2 regions of the Propionispora vibrioides genome follow, and region 2 is predicted to be linked to the other one. Evidence: riboswitches for the same ligand, from Rfam matches in the RefSeq annotation. Region 2 holds a riboswitch; the other holds the start of a gene.

Region 1 (10,456 bases), on a different contig from region 2:
ATCCGCCAGAGAACCTTTATACGGCACACGGCCTTCAATACCTTCCGGTACCAGCTTGTCCATATTCTCTTGGAAATAACGGTCTTTGCTGCCCTCAGCCATGGCTCCCAGTGATCCCATTCCACGATATACCTTGTAGCTGCGCCCTTGATAAATAATCGTTTCGCCCGGACTTTCCTCTGTCCCAGCCAGTAGATTTCCTACCATAACAACGCTGGCTCCCGCCGCAATCGCTTTAGTGATGTCACCGGAATATTTAATACCGCCATCGGCAATAACCGGGATATTATATTCACGGGCCGCCTGCGCACAGGAATATACAGCCGTGATTTGCGGAACACCGATACCGGCAATAATACGGGTTGTACAAATGGAGCCAGGACCAATCCCCACTTTCACAGCATCCACACCGGCTTCTATTAAATCGCGGGTGGCTTCTGCCGTAGCCACATTGCCGGCAATAAGATCGACTTGCGGATAGGCAGCTTTGATGGTCCGCACCGCATCCAAAACACCCTTAGAATGGCCATGGGCGGTATCCACTACCAGGACATCAACCTTAGCCGCGACAATGGCATCAATACGATCCATCATATCGGCACCAACACCTACGGCTGCAGCAACCAGCAACCGGCCTTTGGCATCCTTCGCCGAGTTAGGATATTTTTGAGCCTTCTCAATATCCTTAATGGTAATAAGCCCTTTTAAATTGCCTGCTTCATCAAGCAATGGTAATTTCTCAATCCGGTGCTGACGCAATAACTCCTTGGCATCTTCCAGGGAAGTGCCAACAGGTGCCGTAATTAAATGTTCCCGTGTCATGCAGTCACGGATTTTAGCGGTCAAATTAGTTTCAAACCGTAAATCACGATTGGTTATAATGCCTACTAATTTGTTATTTACCGTAACAGGCACACCGGAAATATGGTATTTTTCCATTAGATCATGCGCGTCTTGCAGTATGTTATCCGGCGATAAAAAGATGGGATCAACGATAATTCCGTGCTCGGAGCGTTTTACTTTATCAATCTCGTTGGCTTGCCTTTCAATGGACATATTCTTATGAATTACGCCCAAGCCGCCCTCTCTGGCCATGGCGATAGCCATTGGTGCTTCTGTTACCGTATCCATTCCGGCACTTACAATAGGAATGTTGAGTTTGATATTCCTGGTCAGATAGGTATTCACTTCTACATCCCGCGGTAAAATATCGGATCTTCCCGGGATTAACAACACATCATCAAAGGTTAACCCTTTTGTGGCAAATTTGTCCTCAAACATTAAATTATCTCCTTCCCGAAAACAATACAGGTGTATTTCATAATATAATACCACATTTAAACTTACCGAATCTACCATTTTTTATGTAGGAGTTAAAAATTTTTACCTATTTTCGACAAAAAAATCATGGATTGAAAGACAAACCCTCCAATCCATGATATCTAGTCATTATTTTTCTAATACATATACTTTAACGTGTTGGATACCGAAATCATAGGCCTTTGCCACCGACTCAACAGCAATATCCACCCGGTTTCCCTTAATAGCGCCGCCGGTGTCTTCCGCCACCGCATACTTTCCCTGTCCGTCAGGGAACTCAATATACACTTTAGAACCAAGCGGAATAACCGAAGGGTCTACAGCAATAACACCCGGACGAATCTGAGTGCCTAAATGAGTCAAATTACCCCATTTGCCATTATCATGTGGTCCTGGTGCATACGCGGTTGCCTTAATATCCAGTTTCTTAGTATAAGAATCCGGCTTGGCTGCCGCCTTGGCAAAAGTAACAGGTGCAACAAAAGTCATCTGCAAAACAGTTAGTATGGTACCCCATAAAAGTATTTTTTTAAAATTCAACATGGCGGTACACTCCTTTCTATATGCCTGCGAGGTTAGCTGTCGGGTTCGGACAAAGGATAATCCCTACCGCCTTTGGCGGATTCACCCCAAAAATGGTTCCCCCGTTTTCTTTAAGAGAAATTCGGCATGCACATATAATACCGTAACTGCTTAACAAAGGCAACCTGCTTTCAATATGGTATACTATATTTACGCAAAATTACTATTAGTATACTCCGTTATAACATCATATACTCCTATTTGCTCACAAAGTTGCTAGGACGTGTCTTCAAACACTACTCCTTGCCAATCATGAATGGGGCAAAACCAAGCTGGCCCCAAAGATGATTATGTACGGTCCGTACAGCGCCCCCCACTTTTCGCTTTTCCATTAGTTTTATTTGCTCCAAGGAAAGATACCACGCTTTTTCTTTCGGATAGGCGCTATTGACACCTGCCTGGTGATAATATTGAGCCGCCCGCTCCAATAAGGAATAGATTGTCCATAAAGGAATGGCTCGCTGCAAAACGGCCCCTTCCATTCCTGCAATATAGGCATGGACTTGTTTCCAATCCTCATCTGAACCAGTCAGCCGCCCTATTTCCAGGCTGGCTGGCTCATCACTTTGCAGCACTTGTATAAACTCTTCCTGCAATACAAGCAGCAGGTCCCACAGACAGGTTAATTCCGGTGTGCGCTTTTTCAGTTGTTCCAATTCTTCGATTATCGCTCGCTCTAAATCCTTGGCAAAGGTCTTTTTCATAGGGTGTGCCTCCTTGCTAAAACAGCCCATTCGCGCTAAGCGATGGGCTGTTTTTTTACTTATTACTACTTATCCAGCATGAGTACGCCGGCTTTGCTGATATGTTGCTTAGCAGCCTCCCGGATTACGATGGTCACTGCGTCGGGCTGGCATTTGGCAGTTTCAACAATTACCTCCGTAATTTTTTTAGCAAGTTCTCTTTTCTGTTCGGTAGAACGGCCTTCCAACATATCAATTTGAACAATCGGCATAATAGCTCTCCTCCTTATCTTTGGGAGTCGCTGATTCAATAATCCTGTCGGGCTGGCTAAAGATTTTTCCGTCTGGCAAGGAAGCAAATCCTTATGAATAGCAGTGCTCTCGCGAGGCTTTGCTGACGACGCCAGGCGGAAAAAGACCTGATAGAACGAACAGTACGAATAAATCAGTGACTCCCTAAATATATTCGTCATTCACCCTAACAACCCTGCCGGTTAGGTTATGCTTTAACCAGGGAAATATGCCAAAAAAGGAACACTATCCTTCCATTTTTCATAAAGTATAGTAAGTCAGTTTATAATTTTTAACACAGGGAGGAAAACGTTTATGGGATTTTTACATGAAATCCGTAATCTAGAGTTCATTAAAGATCTGGAGCGTGAAATCAATACAGATGTATTGCTATTTGGAATTGATGGGTTTACCTATTATGGAAATTTGCAGGCAATTGAGGATTGCCGGATAGCTTTTCTAACCCCTGCAATAACGGCAGAATCCAATGAAGTTGAAATTCTTACGCCGGGGGGCGAAATCAGAGAAGTGACCTTCTTGCGAGTTGACCTGTGGTCAATTATCGCCAAAGGCTCCGGCATTGTAAACGATCCCTTTAATAACACCGGTTCCGGAAATGCCTTGAACGTTAACGGCGTAATCGGCTTAGGGCAGCGTGATGGAGAAGAGCAACGCCAGGACGGACATGATCTGGTATGTCAGTTAAGGCGCATGGTCGGCGATACAGTAGTGCTTACAACTTTGGGCGGTTTCTTATTTGAAGGAACGCTCGGCGCGGTAGACAATTGTCTGGCACTCTTAACAGTCAACAGTATTTTTGTTCCTGGTACTGATCAATGCATCAGCAACAGGGACGTAAGATCTGTCCTAGTAAATCTTGAATCGCTGACATCTATATCAACCGTTTGCTGTTGCTAACAAAGTTAAAAGTCCGTACTCCAGCGACTCGGTTAATCATATAGCCGGGTCGTTTTTATTTCCCTATTCTTCCCAGGAGGTTAACGTATGTTGTTTGCCAAGGAATATCTGGGACGCGTTGGTGTCGGAGCGACATCCCCCCATTTTTTTTGTGCCAACGACCGCAATATATATATTGTCAAGCTCCAAAACAACCGTTATGGAACAAAAGTATTAATCAGTGAACTACTGGCAAGTCAGTTAGGTAATTTACTCAATCTCTGTTTTCCCGCCAGCCAGTGTTTTACCATTGATGAGTCTTTCCTGGAATCCTATCCGCAGCTCCGAGCTGAAGGTGTTACTGCAGGCATCCATTTTGCCTCACAATATATATCCCATGCGACCTATATTGATAAATATACCTTTTCACAGATTACCAATCTTCATGAATTGGCAGGAGTGATATTTTTTGATCATCTCTTTCACAACGCTGACCGTACTAATAACAGAAAAAATTTACTGGTTGTTTCACAAGCTGCTAACTGTAAAGCCTATGCTATCGATAATTCCCATTTATTCCGCTCAGGAAAATGGACGAATGAATCGGTAACCTTTTTAGCAAATAAAATTTATATTTATTACCGTCGCGCTTTCCGGGTATTATTGAAAAACTATCTTATGCCGCAGGATTTTAAACCTTATGTGGAGGCCTTTAAAAAAATCAGCAAGCCCCAGATCAGAAAGGTTATCCAAAAAATCCCCGCTGAATGGTGGACTAATCCAGAAGAAGCGCAGACACTGGAAACCTTCATCGAAGAGCGCCAAAAAATAGCCGATAGATTATATTATGCTCTTAGCAGGTACACTGCAGCGGCGCCACATAGAATCACCTAAATAACCGCTGCTAAAAGGCAGCAGACATATTATTTATGCTAAGGGACTGCATATATTTTCTATGGCCGGCAATAATAGTAATGTAAATTTTCTCCTCTCCCATAATCGGCGGCGCAAGCCGCCCTTTTTTTGCCCTGATTACAGACCGGTAGCCGGTCATAAATTCTTAACATTGAAAAATCTGATCAAAGTGATGGTAAAAACGTTCTGCTATATAAGGACGCACCTTTTCAAATTCGTCGGTTTGCATAACCGTTTCATAGGCGGCCCTCCTGGCCTTCAGCAACAAGTCAAGATCATTGACGATATCTGCTATTTTTAGATCCGGCAATCCATGCTGCTGCTCGCCAAAAAAGTGACCGGGACCGCGCAGCAGAAGATCCTGCTCCGCCAAAGCAAATCCATCACTGGTATTTGTCATAACCTGCAGCCGCTCCTGTGATTCTGGATTGGGGTTATCTGACAATAAAATGCAATAGGACTGATGTTCGCCCCGGCCAATCCGCCCCCGCAGTTGGTGCAGTTGCGCCAGACCGAACCGCTCCGCCCCTTCAATGACCATAATAGTAGCATTAGGAACATTGACACCGACTTCAATGACCGTTGTGGCAATAAGCACCTTGATGCTACCCTCATAAAACCGGCGCATCATCTCATCCTTTTCCAGGTTCTTCATTTTGCCATGAACTAAGCCGCAGGTTATATGCCGAAAATAGGTTTCTTGCAGTTCTGCATAAAGCTGTGTCGCCGATTGAGCCTGGATTTTTTCCGATTCATCTACTAAGGGGCACACAATATAGGCTTGACGCCCTTTAGCTATTTCATCCGCTATAAATTTATAAACTAGCTGCCTGCGGTCCGAACCGCGGACAAAGGTTTTTATTGGTTTTCGCCCGGGCGGCAGCTGCCGTATGGAGGAAACATCCAAATCACCGTACACCGTTAAAGCCATGGTACGCGGAATCGGTGTTGCCGTCATAACCAGCACATCAGGCATCATGCCTTTAGCCTGCAGTTTGGCTCGCTGACGGACTCCGAAACGATGCTGTTCATCAGTGATTACCAACCCCAGCTTATGAAAACAAACATCTTCTTGAATCAATGCATGAGTGCCAAGGACGATATCAACGCAGCCGGTCTGAAGCGCTTGGAGCAATTCTTTTCGCTTCCCTTTCGCAAGACTTCCCGTTAAAAGCGCCACTTTAATTCCCAGATCTTCAAGCTGGGCAGCCAGAGTCTGATAATGCTGTTCCGCCAATATCTCGGTGGGCACCATCATAGCTCCCTGATAGCCATTTTCTACTGTCTTGACTAACGCGATAGCGGCCACAACCGTTTTACCGGAACCGACATCCCCTTGCACCATCCGCTGCATAGGCAACGGCTCCTCCATATCCGCTTTGATTTCCAGCAAGGCCTGTCGCTGTCCCTGTGTAAGCTGGAAAGGAAGCCGTTGTTCAAATTGAGCCACCAAGCTGCCGTCAGAAGCATGCTTGATTCCCAGCACGTCTTTTTTCACGGCATTCTTAGCATACAACAAACCGCACTGCAATAGATACAGTTCTTCAAAAGCCAGTCTTTCCCTCGCCTTTTTCAATACCTCCCAATTGTCGGGAAAATGAACCTGCAACAGCGCTTCTTTGCGTTCCAGTAACTCATACTGTAGTAGAAGTGACGCGGGCAGAGATTCCAACGGCTGTTGCAGAGCAAAATCAAGGGATTGTCTAATTAAATTTCTTAGCCACCGTTGGCTGACAGCCTCATTGGCCGGATAGACCGGCAATATAGTCCCGGCACAGGGCATCCCTGCCTCATCCAGAATTTCTATTTCCGGATTCATAATTTGCACCGGAAAAAATTTCGTTTGAACCTTACCATAGACCATGACTTCCATATTGACTTTATACTTTGTCTTTAAATAGGGCTGATTAAAAAAAACCAGTTCGGCCCTGCCGCTGTCATCCTGTATAATTATTTTCGTCAGAGTAAGGCGACGGGTCTTGTTAGCCGTAACCTTAAGTACCGTTCCCCGGCAGCTTTCCACATTGCCATCAGTCAGTTGACTGATCTTTTTTATTTGGCTGCGATCTTCATAGCGGCGCGGGAAATGCTCCACTAAATCCCGCACGGTATAGATACCTAAAGAAGCCAACAATGCGGCCTTGGCGTTTCCCACTCCTTTCATATATCTGATGTCAGTTGACAACGTCTTGATCAAAGTATCACCCCGGAAAGACTAGGCAAAGCTCGTAAGACACTTTGCTATTCTTTTTCTTTTGGTTGATTTAGTTCTCTTAACAGTGCATTTACATCAATATTATGCATTTTGGCTCCACTGGCAATAGTTTCCCTGGCGGAACCCATGCAGCCAATGCAACTCATTCCGTATAAAGCAAAAATTTTTCGAGCCTGCGGGTGCGACTGAAGCGCTTCCAGTATAGGAGTATCCTTGGTAATCATGTGCCACGCCTCCCAACACCTATTTACATAGATTTTCCCTAAAGCTTAGTTAAAATCCTGCTGTCCACATAAAGTTTCAAAGTTATTCCATAATTTTAGGAACAATCCCTTGCGCAAAGTTACTCTCTTATGTTAAAATATCTATGTTTGGTTTATAAGCGTGTCTTCATTAGAGGAGGTGTATATAGATGGCAAATGTTTGTGAAGTCTGTGGTAAGGGTGAGCAAAGCGGATTCAATGTCAGCCACTCCCATTTAAAAACAAAGCGTAGCTGGAAGCCCAATATTCAACGTGTCAAAGCTGTTGTTAGCGGCCAAGTAAAACGAGTCAATACTTGCACTCGCTGCCTGCGTTCCGGCAAAATCCAACGTGCTATATAAGTAGTGCATAAAGGGTTAACATCTGTTAGCTCTTTATTTTTTTCTCAAAAATAAAGGCTATAGCCAGTATTGGCTATAGCCTTATTTTATATCTGCTTATTTTAATAATGCTTCCAGTTCCTGACGGTTAAATTGGTATTTTTCCGCACAAAAATGGCAGCAAACCTCAGCCTTTCCTTCAGCGATCATGTCTCCCAGTTCCGCTTTTCCCAAACTTATCAAAACATTATGTACCTTCTCCCGCGAACAAAGGCATTGAAACGCTATCCCTGCCCGGTCATACCAGGTAATGGGGAGTCCCTGCAGTACCGCCTGGATGATACCAGCCGCGTCTTTTCCCTCATCAACCATTTGCGAGACGGGAGCAAGGTTAGCTAAATTGGCTTCAATTACTTGCAAACTTTTCTCCTCATGCCCCGGCAAAGCCTGCACGATAAATCCACCGGCTGCCGCAACAGTCATGTCGGGGCACACTAGCACACCAAGCGCTACACTGGAAGGCGTCTGCTCCGAGACAGCTAAATAACTGGTGATATCCTCCGCGATTTCACCACTTACCAAAGGGACATTCCCGGTAAAGGGTTGTTTTAATCCGGTAAAACGTGTTACATAAACATTCCCTTGACCTACAGCCGCACCGACATCCAATTTTTTTCCCCGTAAAGGTATATCGACATGGGGATTTTTCGCATAGCCCCTCACGGTTCCATGGGCCGTAGCATCGGCAACGATATCACCAATAGGTCCATCTCCGGCAATGCGTACAGTGAGACTTTCTTCTGTTTTCAAATTTGCAGCCAAAAGCAAGGCCACCGTCATCGTCCTGCCCAAGGCTGCTGCTACGACGGGAAAGCAATCATGCCGGCGGCGGGCTTCTTCGACTAACTGCGTAGTCACTGCCGCAACAATACGCACTCCTGGCGCCGTAGCTTTCATGATATGATCTCGCATTACATTCCTCCTGTAATAAGCTCCTCCTGTATTACTGACCCCGAATCTACATCTGTTATGGTTAGTTTCCCGTTATACAGGGTAGCCAGGGTAGCACGCCCGTCTTCACGCTTGGATAACTCCCTGACCGGTGATCCCGGATTTAGATGAATGATACCATCCCTTTTATTCAGCCGGGCAACATGGGTATGGCCGGTAATGATCACATGAGCTTTAAAATGTTTAGCAGCTTCAAATAGAGCTTCTTCATCTTTAAAAGTATGTCCGTGATTCACTACTATACGCATACCATTTATGACCACATAGCTATAGGGTGATTGTATAGGCATGGTAAGGACCATACTGTCTACTTCGGAATCACAATTACCCTGCGCTATAATAACCGGAACGGAGCACTGATTCAGGGCTTCAGCCAATTTTTGTGGATTATAGCCGGCAACAATTGGATTGCGCGGCCCATGATACAATACATCACCGGCGTGAAGAATTAAATCGGAAGCCTGTAAATATTCGCGGTATAGTTTATCCCAAGCACCAAAATAGCCGTGCGTGTCACTTACTATACTGATCCTCATTTTAATTGCCTCCATTATTTCCCTGGAAATATTTTACATACTTTTTAGCAGATTAGCCATTTCAATCGCCGAAAGTGCTGCATCAAAACCTTTGTTTCCAGCCTTTGTTCCGGCCCGTTCAATCGCTTGTTCGATATTTTCCGTAGTCAGGACACCGAAAATAGTGGGAACACCGGTAGCCATACCTACATGAGCCACACCTTTGGATACCTCAGCACATACATAATCATAGTGTGTTGTACCACCACGAATGACAGTTCCCAAACAAATCACCGCATCATATTTACCGCTGCCGGCCATCTTCTGGGCTGTCAAAGGAATCTCAAAGGCGCCAGGAACCCAAACAACCGTGATATCCTCTTCACTGGCACCATGGCGTTTCAGCCCGTCCAGCGCACCGCCCAACAACTTATTGGTAATAAACTCGTTAAATCTTCCTACAATAATGCCGAAACGCAACCCTGTCGCAACTAACTGTCCTTCATATGTTTTCATTGATTATCCCTCCATATTTTGTTTAAGCATGTGACCCAATTTTGCTTTCTTGACCGACAAATACCGTTGATTAAAACGGTTTGGTTTTATTTCCAGCGGGATGCGTTCGGTAATGGTTAGTCCATAACCTTCCAGCCCGACTCGTTTGCGGGGATTATTGGTCAGCAGTCGAATACTGGTCAGGTTAAGATCTGCCAGGATTTGCGCACCAATACCATAATCGCGCAAATCAGCCGGGAATCCTAAAATCTCATTGGCCTCCACCGTATCCTTCCCCTGATCCTGCAAAGCATAGGCTTTGATTTTATTCGCCAATCCAATGCCCCGGCCCTCTTGCCGCATGTACAGCAAAACTCCCTCACCTTCTGCTTCGATACGCTTTAAGGCTGTCGCCAACTGGTCCCCGCAATCGCAGCGCAGAGAGCCCAGTACATCGCCGGTAAGGCATTCGGAGTGAACCCGCACCATAACATTCTCCTTATTGGTAATGTCTCCTTTGACAAGGGCAAGATGGCATTGTCTATCCAGAGAACTTTCGTAAGCGATTAAATGAAACTCGCCATATTTAGTAGGCAATTTGGTCTCAGAAATTCGTTCCACAAATTTCTCATGCTTTTTTCTATACTTTATCAAATCGGCGATCGTAATGATTTTCAGTTGATGTTTTTTCACAAATTCCATCAGTTCCGGCACCCGGGCCATTTTCCCATTATCATTCATAATTTCGCAGATAACTCCCGCCGGATATAATCCGGCCAATTTGGCCATATCCACCGTGGCCTCGGTATGCCCGGCCCGCCGCAGTACGCCGCCTTCCCGATAACGCAGCGGGAAGATGTGCCCTGGACGCCGGAAGTCTTCTGCCTTGGCCTTAGGGTCCAGTACCTTTTGAATGGTTTCTGACCGTTCGTAGGCCGAGATTCCTGTC
Region 2 (10,456 bases):
GTCATTGGCTGAACATCTTTGCTCCCCGAGGGGGTAGTGGTGTGGACCACTAAGATTTCAGGAGGATGCTAATGGATACAGAAGTCAGCCTGATTACAGACTTGCAGGCTCGCATCCGCGAGCTGGAGGATAAGGTCGAGGCACTCCGGCTAAGCCGGCGGGTGCTGATGAATTTGCTTGACTTGCTGGAACGAGAAAAAAGTGAACAATTGTCAAAGCTGGCATTGCAAAATGAGAAACTGCTACGGAATAACACCCGGTATGCGCGTAAACTTATGCATTACACTACTCGCATAACCGAGTTAGAACGGCAAGTGCAGAACAATTTCCATAGGCCCACTTGACAACACCTTGGAAGGTGTTTATTTTTTATGTATAGAGAATTTTTAAGAGCAGGCTTGGAGGGCAGCCAGTGGATGTAATTGCATTAGTGGGACCGAGTGGAACCGGTAAGAGTCATCGTGCGCTCATCGTGGCACATGAACATGCCGCGGATGCCATCATTGATGATGGCATTTTGATAAAAGACAGTAAAATTATCGCCGGCTATTCGGCGAAGAAAGAACCGAGTAAGATTAAAGCTGTGCGGCGGGCCATTTTTATGGAGCCCGAGCATGCCGAAAAGGTACGGGCGGCTATTGCCGAAGTACGGCCGTCCCGTATTTTAATCTTGGGCACTTCGGAAAACATGGTGCAGAAAATTGTCGATGCCTTGCAATTGCCGTCGATTAGCAAGACTATTTTTATTGAAGACATTGCTACAAAAGCCGAAATCGCCAAAGCGCGGGAAAGCCGTCTAAAAGAGGGAAAACATATCATACCGGTGCCTACCATTGAATTGAAACCTCATTTCTCCGGCTACATGATCGACCCTTTGGAAATATTCTTTAAGAAGCCCCAGGCCAAGCGGCGAAATAAGCTGGGCGAAAAGTCGATTATCCGCCCCACCTTTAGTTATTATGGCAAGCTTTTAATTTCCGATGCGGCCATCGCTTCGATTGTGGATTTTGTGGCAACCAATGATACCTCAATTAGTAAAACCGGGCAAATTAATATAAAAAATTCCCATGACCGGGAGACCGGCATATCCATTTCACTGGATGTTACCGTCCGGTATGGCAGTGTGCTCCGGGAAGTGGTCTATGATGCCCAGTGCCGGATAAAGAGTGTGGTTGAGTTTATGACCGGTCTATTGGTCAAGGATGTCAATATAGCGATCAAGCGGTTAAGTGTAGAATAAGACATTTGGTGGTGTTTATCCTGAGCAAAGTATTGTGTGATGATCTGGTTTTGTTTTCCGGTTATGCCAAATTGCCAATTGGCATAACCGCCAATGAGATATATAAGGTTGTGGGAATTGTCGTTCTGGTGAAGGTGGCGACAGGAGAAATTGTGGAGGCCGACTGTACATTGGCTACTAAACTGGCCAGAAGGCATATTGCGGACTCATTGGTCGGCTACAGCCTGAAAGACGGCGTTGATGAACTGGTACATTTGATTGACCGGATTTATCAGGGCGGCGCTAAAAAGTCGCTGATTACGACGCTCCGGATTATTTATGACAAATATCGGAGTTATACCGAAGAACACCATGTACAGCCTGCCGAATAAGCCCTGACTGTTTTATATGGCGATTTAGGCCAAAGCATGGACATTGACAGGCGGGAAGGCTTGGATTATTATAATATATAATGCCGAATCCTTATAGGTACGGGGGGACCACTAAATATACAGGGGTGAATCCGGTTATCCGGAAGGGTTCTCTATTCCTTCTCTTTTACCCTAACCCGACAGCTAACCTCGGAGGCAGAAGCCGCAAGGGATATTGCCCTGGTCTTTTTCATGGCAGTTAGCTTGGGGCGAGTAAAGAGAGGTGGTACGATTGAGGAAATTTTTCCTTACAGCAGTGTTCGTCTGCATACTGCTTGCCATACATGCCGTTGTGTTTGCCGCGCCGGGAGATACGGCGCTCAAAGTGGGCATGCGTGGTGATGACGTGCAGGTATTGCAGAAACTGTTGACTGACGCCGGGTTTTATCAGGGGCCTATTGACGGGGTGTTTGGCAATGGGACGCTCCGGGCGGTTACGGAGTTCCAGATCAGCAACGGATTGGCTGTGGACGGGGTTGCCGGCAGCGAAACCTTTGCTTATCTGAATCGTGGCGGCACCGGCTCGGATACCAGCCGCTACAGCCGCTCAATCAGCATGCGGGCCTCCGGCTATAGTGCGTTTGATCCCGGTAATTCCAGTTATACAGCTCGTGGTACTCAATTGCGCAAGGGCCTAGTTGCAGTGGATCCCAATGTGATTCCCTTAGGAACCCGTTTATACATACCAGGATATGGATATGCTATCGCCGATGATACAGGCGGAGCAATTCGTGGTAACGTAATCGATTTAGCGTTTGACAGTCATGCCGATGCCCTGCGGTTTGGCAGGCAGCAGGTAACTGTATACATTATTGATTGACAGGCTGGTGCCTGTTTCTTTTTTTTTATTTTATTAACAAGCCGGAAGGGAGGGACATGTATGAAGTCCATTATGCTTATTCATGCCAATGCGCAATTACCTGTTGTGATACACGAAGGCACTTCCAACCAGGTACTAATTATTTGTCATGGTTTTCGTGGTTCCAAGGAAGGCGGCGGCCGGGCGGTTGCCCTGGCGGAGGAAGTCGTGAAGCTGGGTTTGTCGGTGGTACGTTTCGATTTTACTCCTCTTGGTCCGTTGACGCAGCAAATTGATGAACTGGCGGCAGTGGCGGCGTTTGCCCGGCGGGAGATCGCCAGCAGGCTGGTGCTCCTGGGACGCAGTATGGGCGGCAGCGCGGCGTTAACCTATGCTGCGGCGCAGCCGGAGGGAATCAGCGGGCTATGCCTGTGGGCGGCACCATCAAATCTGGAAGAAACTTTCCGGCTGGCTTTACAGGAGAACTACCAACGGCTTTTGGCGGGGAAGACGGTACACGTTACCGATTCCTATGGCCGTAGTTCACTGACGCCTGCCTTTATCCAGGACTTTGCCGATTATGATTTGCTGCAGGCTGCCCGTTCGCTTAAGGGCATTCCTGTTCTTGTTCTTCATGGGACGCAGGATGAGACCGTCCCCTTTGCTCAGGCGGAAACCTTATATCAACAGCTTGTCGGCAGAAAGGAACTGGTTGCCGTACCGGGCGGTGACCATCAGTTGCACGCTTTTTACCGGGAAACGACAGCAGCCATATTGAAATGGATAAAATCGCTGCAATCAAGCATACTAGAAAAGCGCCCTAAACGGTAGTTGCAGGGCGCTTTTTCTTAGCCAACTGACTGGTCAAAGCTTTTAGCAAGCCTGGAAAAGTGCTGATTTAATGAGCTTGCCGGCGGGGCAAGAGCTGTTTTCGGCTGGTAATCAAGCTAAACTTAGAGGAACGTTAAGTTCTTCAAGGTCTACTGATGCCACCAGACGGTCAAAGTTCCGTCAGAATGCTGCGTGAATAGAATCAGTGTTTCACTCAAGGCAGCCGGCAGTAATGGCTGCTCTTTGGAGTTTAAGGCTGGCCGGTCTTTTAAAAAGGAGTGTATGCTGCGTGGATTTATCGAATAATATGCTGGCTCTGCTACTGGCGCTTTTGTCGGGCATATTTATGGCCATTCAGGGTTCGCTAAACGCGGCGCTGAGCAAGGTAATCGGTCTTATTGAAACCACCTTTGTCGTGCATTTTATTGGTACGGTCATTTTGCTGCTACTCCTGTTTGTCTTTAAAATGGGCAAAGGCAGTCTGGCGGCCATGCCGGAAGCACCCTGGTATGTATACCTGGGTGGCGTGATCAGTGTATTTATTATCTATCTGGTGGCCGCCAGCATACCCAAAGTCGGCATGGCTAACGCAACGACGGCCATTATCGTCGGCCAGGTGCTGACGGCCATTATTATTGACCATTACGGCGGCTTTGGCTTGGAGCATATGGCCTGGGAATGGAACGATCTGGCCGGCCTGTTTTTGCTGACTGTGGGCGCTTATCTATTGCTAAAATAACAAATAAATAAGCCGCTGCTTGACAACTCTTGTTTTTCATACTATAATGTGAAATGTCTTAAGGGGTTATAGCTCAGTTGGTTAGAGCGCTTCGTTGACATCGAAGAGGTCAGAGGTTCGAGTCCTCCTAACCCCACCATAGAGAATGATAAGCAGTACAAGGCTCCATGAGCTCTGTACTGCTTTTTGTTTTGCTTAAAAAACTACTTAGAAATATCAAAATGTTGCTATTTTGTTGCTACTGCGCTTCTTTGATATTGTAGGAAGATAGATTTTACGATGCTTGAAGCGCTCTAACCAACTGAGCTATGCAGGAGTTCGAATGTATTAATCAAATTAGATTAAGATAAGGAGGAGAATTTATGTCGCAGAGTGAATTTGACCTGGAGAATTTATCAAACTTAATTAATAATTTGAATAAGGTACTTCTTCCTACAGTAGAAACTTGTTTGCAAATTCAATACTAGATATTTGTTGGAGCTCAAGCTATACAAAGATATATTAATAATAATCCTGCCTTAACTGAAGGGATTAAGAACGCAGTAATGGCAGCAGCAAATATGCATATAGCAATGAATGCCAGCCTAGAACCCGTTTTTAAATACTATGTCGCTAATCAGGAACAAATAAATAATGTCTTAGTAAGAATTCAACAGGCTTCTATTAGTATTGATTTTAATAAAATCGATTTCGATAAATTTAACAAACTTTATGATGATAGTCTAGAAGATTGTCTAGAAGATCGTAAATTATCTGATTTAGAATTACAAGACCTTAATGTTGCTGTTATTGAATCTACTCACGGAGCTACATTTGATTTAATTCAGTTTGTTAACAAGCTAAGTGGGTTAATTATAAAATATAAGAACCAAGCATTATTTGGATTATTTTGCGTAATATTCACACAAGTAATTATGCCCTATTGCAAAGATGTTGTATCATACATATATCCTCCTGAATCAATTCAAGTTTTTAGGGAATTACGTATTGCCCATATGGAAGAAGCTAACCAGAACGCCCTTACGAGTATTTCCCCTGATGAACTTAAACACGCTAAAATAGTACGAGTACGTGAATTAAATGTTAGAAGTGAGCTTAATATTGACGCAGCTATTATTGGTGGTCTGTGTTTTGGATGGAATGTTAAGGTGATAGATACGAATGGAGATTGGGTTTTTATTCGATGGCGGGGTGTTGATGGCATTGGAATTCAGGGGTGGGTTAATAACCGTTATTTAATTGGAGTAAAGGAATCAAAGTAGAAATCAACGGTAGAATAACCCTTATGGAGCTTACTGGGTAAGCTCCATAAGGGTTATTTTTATCATATTAGAAAATTTGTTATTTGCTCTTGTCACATCTCTGCAATTTTTAAAAACAATCTGACCAAATTACTAAATTACTAAAAAATAGAGGAATTGGTAATTGAATGAAGTATTTTACATTACTAAAGCGGTATACTCAAAAGGGGATAATTTATGTTTTCTGATAGAGATATAAGAAAAGCTTTAAATAAAGATATTGTTATATTTCCTTTTAGAGAAGACGATTTAACACCAGTTGGTTATAACTTTAACCCAACTGATTTTGTTTTTTCTCTCACTTCCCAGGATTTAGTACCAGCTATTGATGGCTTTTATAATATAAAGCCACATGACACTGTTTTAATTTTGACAGAAGAAGCTGTTTGGGTGTCTAAGAAAATTGCTGGTACATTCCATTCTAAGGTTGGCGTTGTATCTCAAGGCTTTGGCCATATTTCTACTACTTTAGATCCTAATTGGCATGGACCACTGCTTATCTCATTAAATAATCCAACTGACTTAATACTTAAATTACCCGTAAACAAATCATTTGTGACGCTTATATTATACAAAGTTAATACTCCAGCAGACAAAGATCACGATAATCAAGCAAGCAGAGTAGACATTCTTCGTAATATATCAGAGGATGTTCTTGACAAAGAATTAACAGATAGTAATAAAAATTTTTTAAGAAAAGTACAAACTATTTTTATAAAAGAAGATGTTTATGATGAATTTAAAAAGAAATATACTAAATTATTACAAGACTCAAAAGCATCTATAATATCTGGACAAAAAACAAATGCTATTAATCGTATTTTTGCACAAGGTAAATATTATGGTTTAAAAACTTTACAAGTTATACTGTTTTTGTTATGCTTCTTTAGACTACTTGCACTTATTCCAGCATGTTCTGCTTTAGAAACATATCTGTTTTTTATTGACAAAGGTGTTTTTATGGGAATGTTAGCTATAGCAATATCATTATTCATGGCAATTAAGGTTGTTAAGGAGGAAGTTCTATGATTAGTAAGTTAAAAGTTAAATTACTAAATGATAATGCAAAGTTGCCGCAATATGCTCATTTCGGTGATGCAGGTTTAGATATATCTTCTGTTATCGATACAGAAATAATGCCTGGAGAAAGTGCATTGATACCTACAGGGTTAAGTATACAATTACCAGTGGGCACAGAAGCTCAGATTAGACCTCGTAGCGGGCTAGCTCTTAAACATCAAATTACCGTTTTGAATTCACCCGGAACTATTGATCAAGGATATAGGGGGGAAGTCGGAGTAATATTAATAAATCATGGGAAGAAAATATTTAAAGTAGAGCGTGGAATGAAGATAGCGCAGATGGTAGTACAACCTATTCTTTCTGTTGAGGTACAAGTGTGCGAAGACTTAGATGATACCGAACGTGGAGAAGGTGGATTTGGGTCAACTGGAGTGTAAAAAAATCAGATGATTGTTACATCTTTGATTCGTGATACTTCTGCAAAGTAGTTACTCATTATATCTTTAAATTGCTTTAATTCATCCTGTCGTCTTATTCTGAATTCTATAATATCCTGAAGTGGAACATCATTACCTGGTGAAGGAAAAATGTTTTCTAAAATAAGGTTTATTCCAAGGTGATTCGTATGTTCGGGTGAACAGTACAATAAATCTCGTGCTATAAGTGTATCGGTAACAGGAACTGTGTATGGAGACTTACCTTCTGCAATATGCTTAGTAAGAACTGCCATAAAGACTCCAGCCTCTGCTGTAGGAACGAGATATTCTTCTACATCATCATAGATAATATTAATCCTTCGTTTCTAAGTTGTCCTAGAATAGAGGAGGTCATTTTATCCTTTCAAATGGGAGTGTAATGCGAATAAGAAGCCTCATAACTTATACCTAGAGAAGCAAAAATACCTTTTTTGAGGAGCGGAAAACTCGACGATTTCAGTACTTTTCTTACATCGTCAACAATAGCATCTAGATCAAGTAGATATGTGATATACCCGGGGTCAATTGTACTAAATATACCTTCTGCCTCGAGAAATTGCAGATCAGGAGTTAGAACCTGATAGCGTTCTTTTGCATTGTCTGGTAAAATTGATTGAATATGGTCCCAATAAAATAATGGCTGTTTTAACCAGAGACTGTTTGTCGGCATCAAATAGGGGTAGTATAACGCAACATGATCGGTATCTTTTATACTCATACGCCTCACCACCTAATTTTATATATACAACTAACTGCTGATTAGGTTAATGCCAATTTTATATACTTCTTTTTCAGGATTATAAATACCTACTTGCTAATTAGAATATAATGATAACATATCTGTATTTGTGTACGGTTACAGCAGGACATGATAAATGGGGAAATCATGCCCTTTATCAATCTTACGGGAAAAAGGTAGGATATTTACCGTAGATAAAGTATTCGTTAGAATGGCGGCTTCACTCAAGGCTGGAGGACAAGGCATGAGATACACATCAGAGTTCACGGCAAAGAGATTTACCTGTTCTGCGACGAAGGACTATGGTTTATAGAGCAGTAATCAATACAAAATTGCCCCGAGGTGTAATCCGTGGGGTTTTGTCTTACTTGGTTTTTTGTTGAGAATTGTGAAATATCCTGTTATTCTAATAACAGGATAAACGCAGAGGTGTGACATAGTGATAGAGACAAAGGATGTAGTGGGGTGGCTACTTGCTATTGCCCCTCTGTTGTTCACCTATTCATATAATAGAAGCAAAAAGGGTCGGTTAAAAATCGCAATTGATTATGTCCGACAAAAGACAATATCTAACGAGCCAAGAGCAGTCGTTGATTTACCAAAAGTAGAACAAAATATTGACCCGTTACTCGTTGAGATTACACTGACGAATACTGGCAAAGAGACTGTCCTTGTTGATAAATTCGGCGTAACTGTTGATGGCAAAAATATTGTCCTGGAATATTGCACTCCATTTTACTTTACGTCTACAGCACCCAATGCTCCTGTTCACGGTGGATTCAGCGAATTGCAGTACATATCTAAAACTGGAGAGAAGCTAGGTAAAATCGAAGGTCAGCATAAAGTACAAATACAAATGAAAGCGTCGTTGTTTCTACATGACGTAAAAGATATTTTTGTAATCGATACCTTGAGCAATAAATGGTCCGCTGATAAAAAGTCGCTTGACAAGTTTTACATTGAATTTAATCAGAATAACCCAGCACCTTATTCGCGAGGTGGAGATGTTCCCATTTTTTTTGAATTTAAAAAGAATAATCTGGTTCAACCCCCTTCCGTGAGAGGCTGGGACGTTGCGATGTCACAGTTTTTTAAAGAATATCGTAGTGAGATAGTATCTGCTATCATTGGTATAGTTTTATTAACAGGCACACCATGGTGGTGGAATTGGTTTTTTGGTAGCAAACCAGTAAAAGAGGAACAAAATAGGCCAGTTGCCATTCAGTCGATTGTTAATCAGCCTAGTCAACCCAATCCATCTAATCAGCCAACTGTTACGCCAACGAATCCTATAAATTCTACAAACTCGATACCTCCTAAACCTGTACCAAAGAAGAAGGAAGAGATTGTGATGGTAAACAGAGGTACAACAGGTACGCTGTTTGACGGTGCTGTCAGAGTTAGCGTCATTGGTATCTCTTTTGAAGGTAGTCCCCTTCGCGACAAGGTGTCTGCTAAAATCGATGGGTTCGGGCTATCTGAAGTTATTGAGAAGGCAGATGTCGGAACATTGGTAACACTAAAAAAGGGAGAAACTGCATATGAAGTAAGGCTCCATTCGGTCAGTACCTCTAATGCAGAGTTCTCAGGAATTATAAGGGAAGATTTTTAATAGTTTTTGTGTTGCTACGATGTTGCTACCCTGCTTTGTTGGTACTGTAGGAAGCTTAAAAATAGTAACAATACTGATTTTCATGAATTCCAATATAAAAGTCCACGGAAGCAGTAATAACAAGTATCCGTGGACTGTTGTTTTCAAATTCAGTTTACGTGTACTTACAGTTGCCATCGAAGAGGTCAGGGATTCGAGTTCCTTTAACCCCACCAGTATGTAAGGCACTTTGGTATGGTTGGTTCTGCCTAACTTCTGCCTAAGTGCTTCGATAAAAGAATAGCGCTCAGGTGGTCTGGACCTGAGCGTTATATAAAAAGGTATTTTTAGCAATTTAGGCTTTCTGTAGTTGCAGAAGGCTCATTTTCTTTTGTAAGGCCGCTTAAAATTTCTAGAGCTTTGTCTTTGTTTGAACGTAGTGCGTGAGAGTAATGTTCTAGCAGCACTCGCGGAGACTGCCATCCTCCCCATAAGTTGATGTTGTCACTTTGCTTATTTTGTATTCGATGTATCTTATTAATCCTGTTGATGCCAAATATTATAGTTCATGAGCTGGGACACTTCCTGTTGGCCTTGGCTCTGGGGTTCCCCGTAAAATCTTTCGATATAGGTTCAGGGGAAATTTTATGTCAGTATTCTTTAGGAACTATCTCATTTAAAGTTTGCGAAAAAATTGATGGAGCTAGCGTAACAATAAATTCTATAGGGAAAACTTATCAAAAATGGAAAATCATTGCATTATGAGCATTCAGTACAGCGTGTGAATTAAAACAAATCTACAGGAAGTTTATATTTTCAAAAGAGAGGTTACTATGACAGTTGATGAGATAAAGGAAATACTCAAAAGAAAAGCTATCATTTTCCATACAGGAGGGAAAAGACCCACAAAAGAGCTACTTGAAAGCTGGATTGGAAGAGTCGGTTGGAAACAGCAAGATGAAGATTTGCCGCTTGACAGCATCGGCAAAAACATGATGCCAATAGCTACAATTTTTCTAAAAGGTATTCCATTTTGTCCCATGGAATTACTGGGAACGGAGCTTGTAACAATATTTATGTCGGAGGAGATTTGGGATAACCTTATAGCAGAAGATTTAAGTCCTTGGTTTACTATTCGGACTTATAAGTCACTTGATGATTTAGTTCCATGCGAATACAAATCCGACCTAATGAACCCTTTCCCCATCATGCCTGAATTTGTAGAGAATGATTTTCCTACATGGGATGGAGGAGGTATTCCGTCTGTAATAGAAGATGTCATACTCAAATTGGAAAATACGGACGGG

The links. Region 2 has a riboswitch for cyclic di-AMP ahead of BMW43_RS06025 (3D domain-containing protein). Riboswitches for the same ligand answer to the same signal wherever they lie in the genome.
Region 1: it holds a riboswitch for cyclic di-AMP, as region 2 does, so the genes downstream of both, BMW43_RS21645 (3D domain-containing protein) here and BMW43_RS06025 (3D domain-containing protein) in region 2, are expected to answer to the same signal.

What each region holds. Positions count from the first base shown of each region.
Region 1 is NZ_FODY01000001.1:119,702-130,157, forward strand. Features, by position in the region: gene guaB (IMP dehydrogenase) at 1-1,281, opposite strand, end outside; gene BMW43_RS21645 (3D domain-containing protein) at 1,450-1,863, opposite strand; cyclic di-AMP (ydaO/yuaA leader) riboswitch at 1,871-2,000, opposite strand; gene BMW43_RS00680 (hypothetical protein) at 2,139-2,606, opposite strand; gene thmT (2-hydroxymuconate tautomerase) at 2,672-3,058, opposite strand; gene BMW43_RS00690 (hypothetical protein) at 3,192-3,794, shown strand; gene BMW43_RS00695 (HipA family kinase) at 3,882-4,667, shown strand; gene recG (ATP-dependent DNA helicase RecG) at 4,834-6,885, opposite strand; gene BMW43_RS00705 (DUF1858 domain-containing protein) at 6,930-7,127, opposite strand; gene rpmB (50S ribosomal protein L28) at 7,316-7,507, shown strand; gene hslO (Hsp33 family molecular chaperone HslO) at 7,604-8,458, opposite strand; gene yfcE (phosphodiesterase) at 8,458-9,033, opposite strand; gene ribH (6,7-dimethyl-8-ribityllumazine synthase) at 9,067-9,528, opposite strand; gene BMW43_RS00730 (bifunctional 3,4-dihydroxy-2-butanone-4-phosphate synthase/GTP cyclohydrolase II) at 9,532-10,456, opposite strand, start outside.
Region 2 is NZ_FODY01000005.1:76,934-87,389, reverse strand. Features, by position in the region: gene BMW43_RS06045 (PHP domain-containing protein) at 1-37, shown strand, start outside; gene BMW43_RS06040 (translation initiation factor 2) at 72-344, shown strand; gene BMW43_RS06035 (Asp23/Gls24 family envelope stress response protein) at 413-1,240, shown strand; gene BMW43_RS06030 (DUF3870 domain-containing protein) at 1,249-1,611, shown strand; cyclic di-AMP (ydaO/yuaA leader) riboswitch at 1,683-1,825, shown strand; gene BMW43_RS06025 (3D domain-containing protein) at 1,883-2,470, shown strand; gene BMW43_RS06020 (alpha/beta hydrolase family protein) at 2,531-3,280, shown strand; gene BMW43_RS06015 (DMT family transporter) at 3,570-4,019, shown strand; tRNA gene BMW43_RS06010 (tRNA-Val) at 4,082-4,158, shown strand; gene BMW43_RS06005 (SH3 domain-containing protein) at 4,565-5,281, shown strand; gene BMW43_RS06000 (dCTP deaminase/dUTPase family protein) at 5,498-6,349, shown strand; gene dut (dUTP diphosphatase) at 6,346-6,780, shown strand; gene BMW43_RS05990 (DUF6236 family protein) at 6,786-7,073, opposite strand; gene BMW43_RS05985 (hypothetical protein) at 7,184-7,537, opposite strand; gene BMW43_RS05975 (hypothetical protein) at 7,998-9,170, shown strand; gene BMW43_RS21845 (site-2 protease family protein) at 9,648-9,914, shown strand; gene BMW43_RS05965 (YwqG family protein) at 9,983-10,456, shown strand, end outside.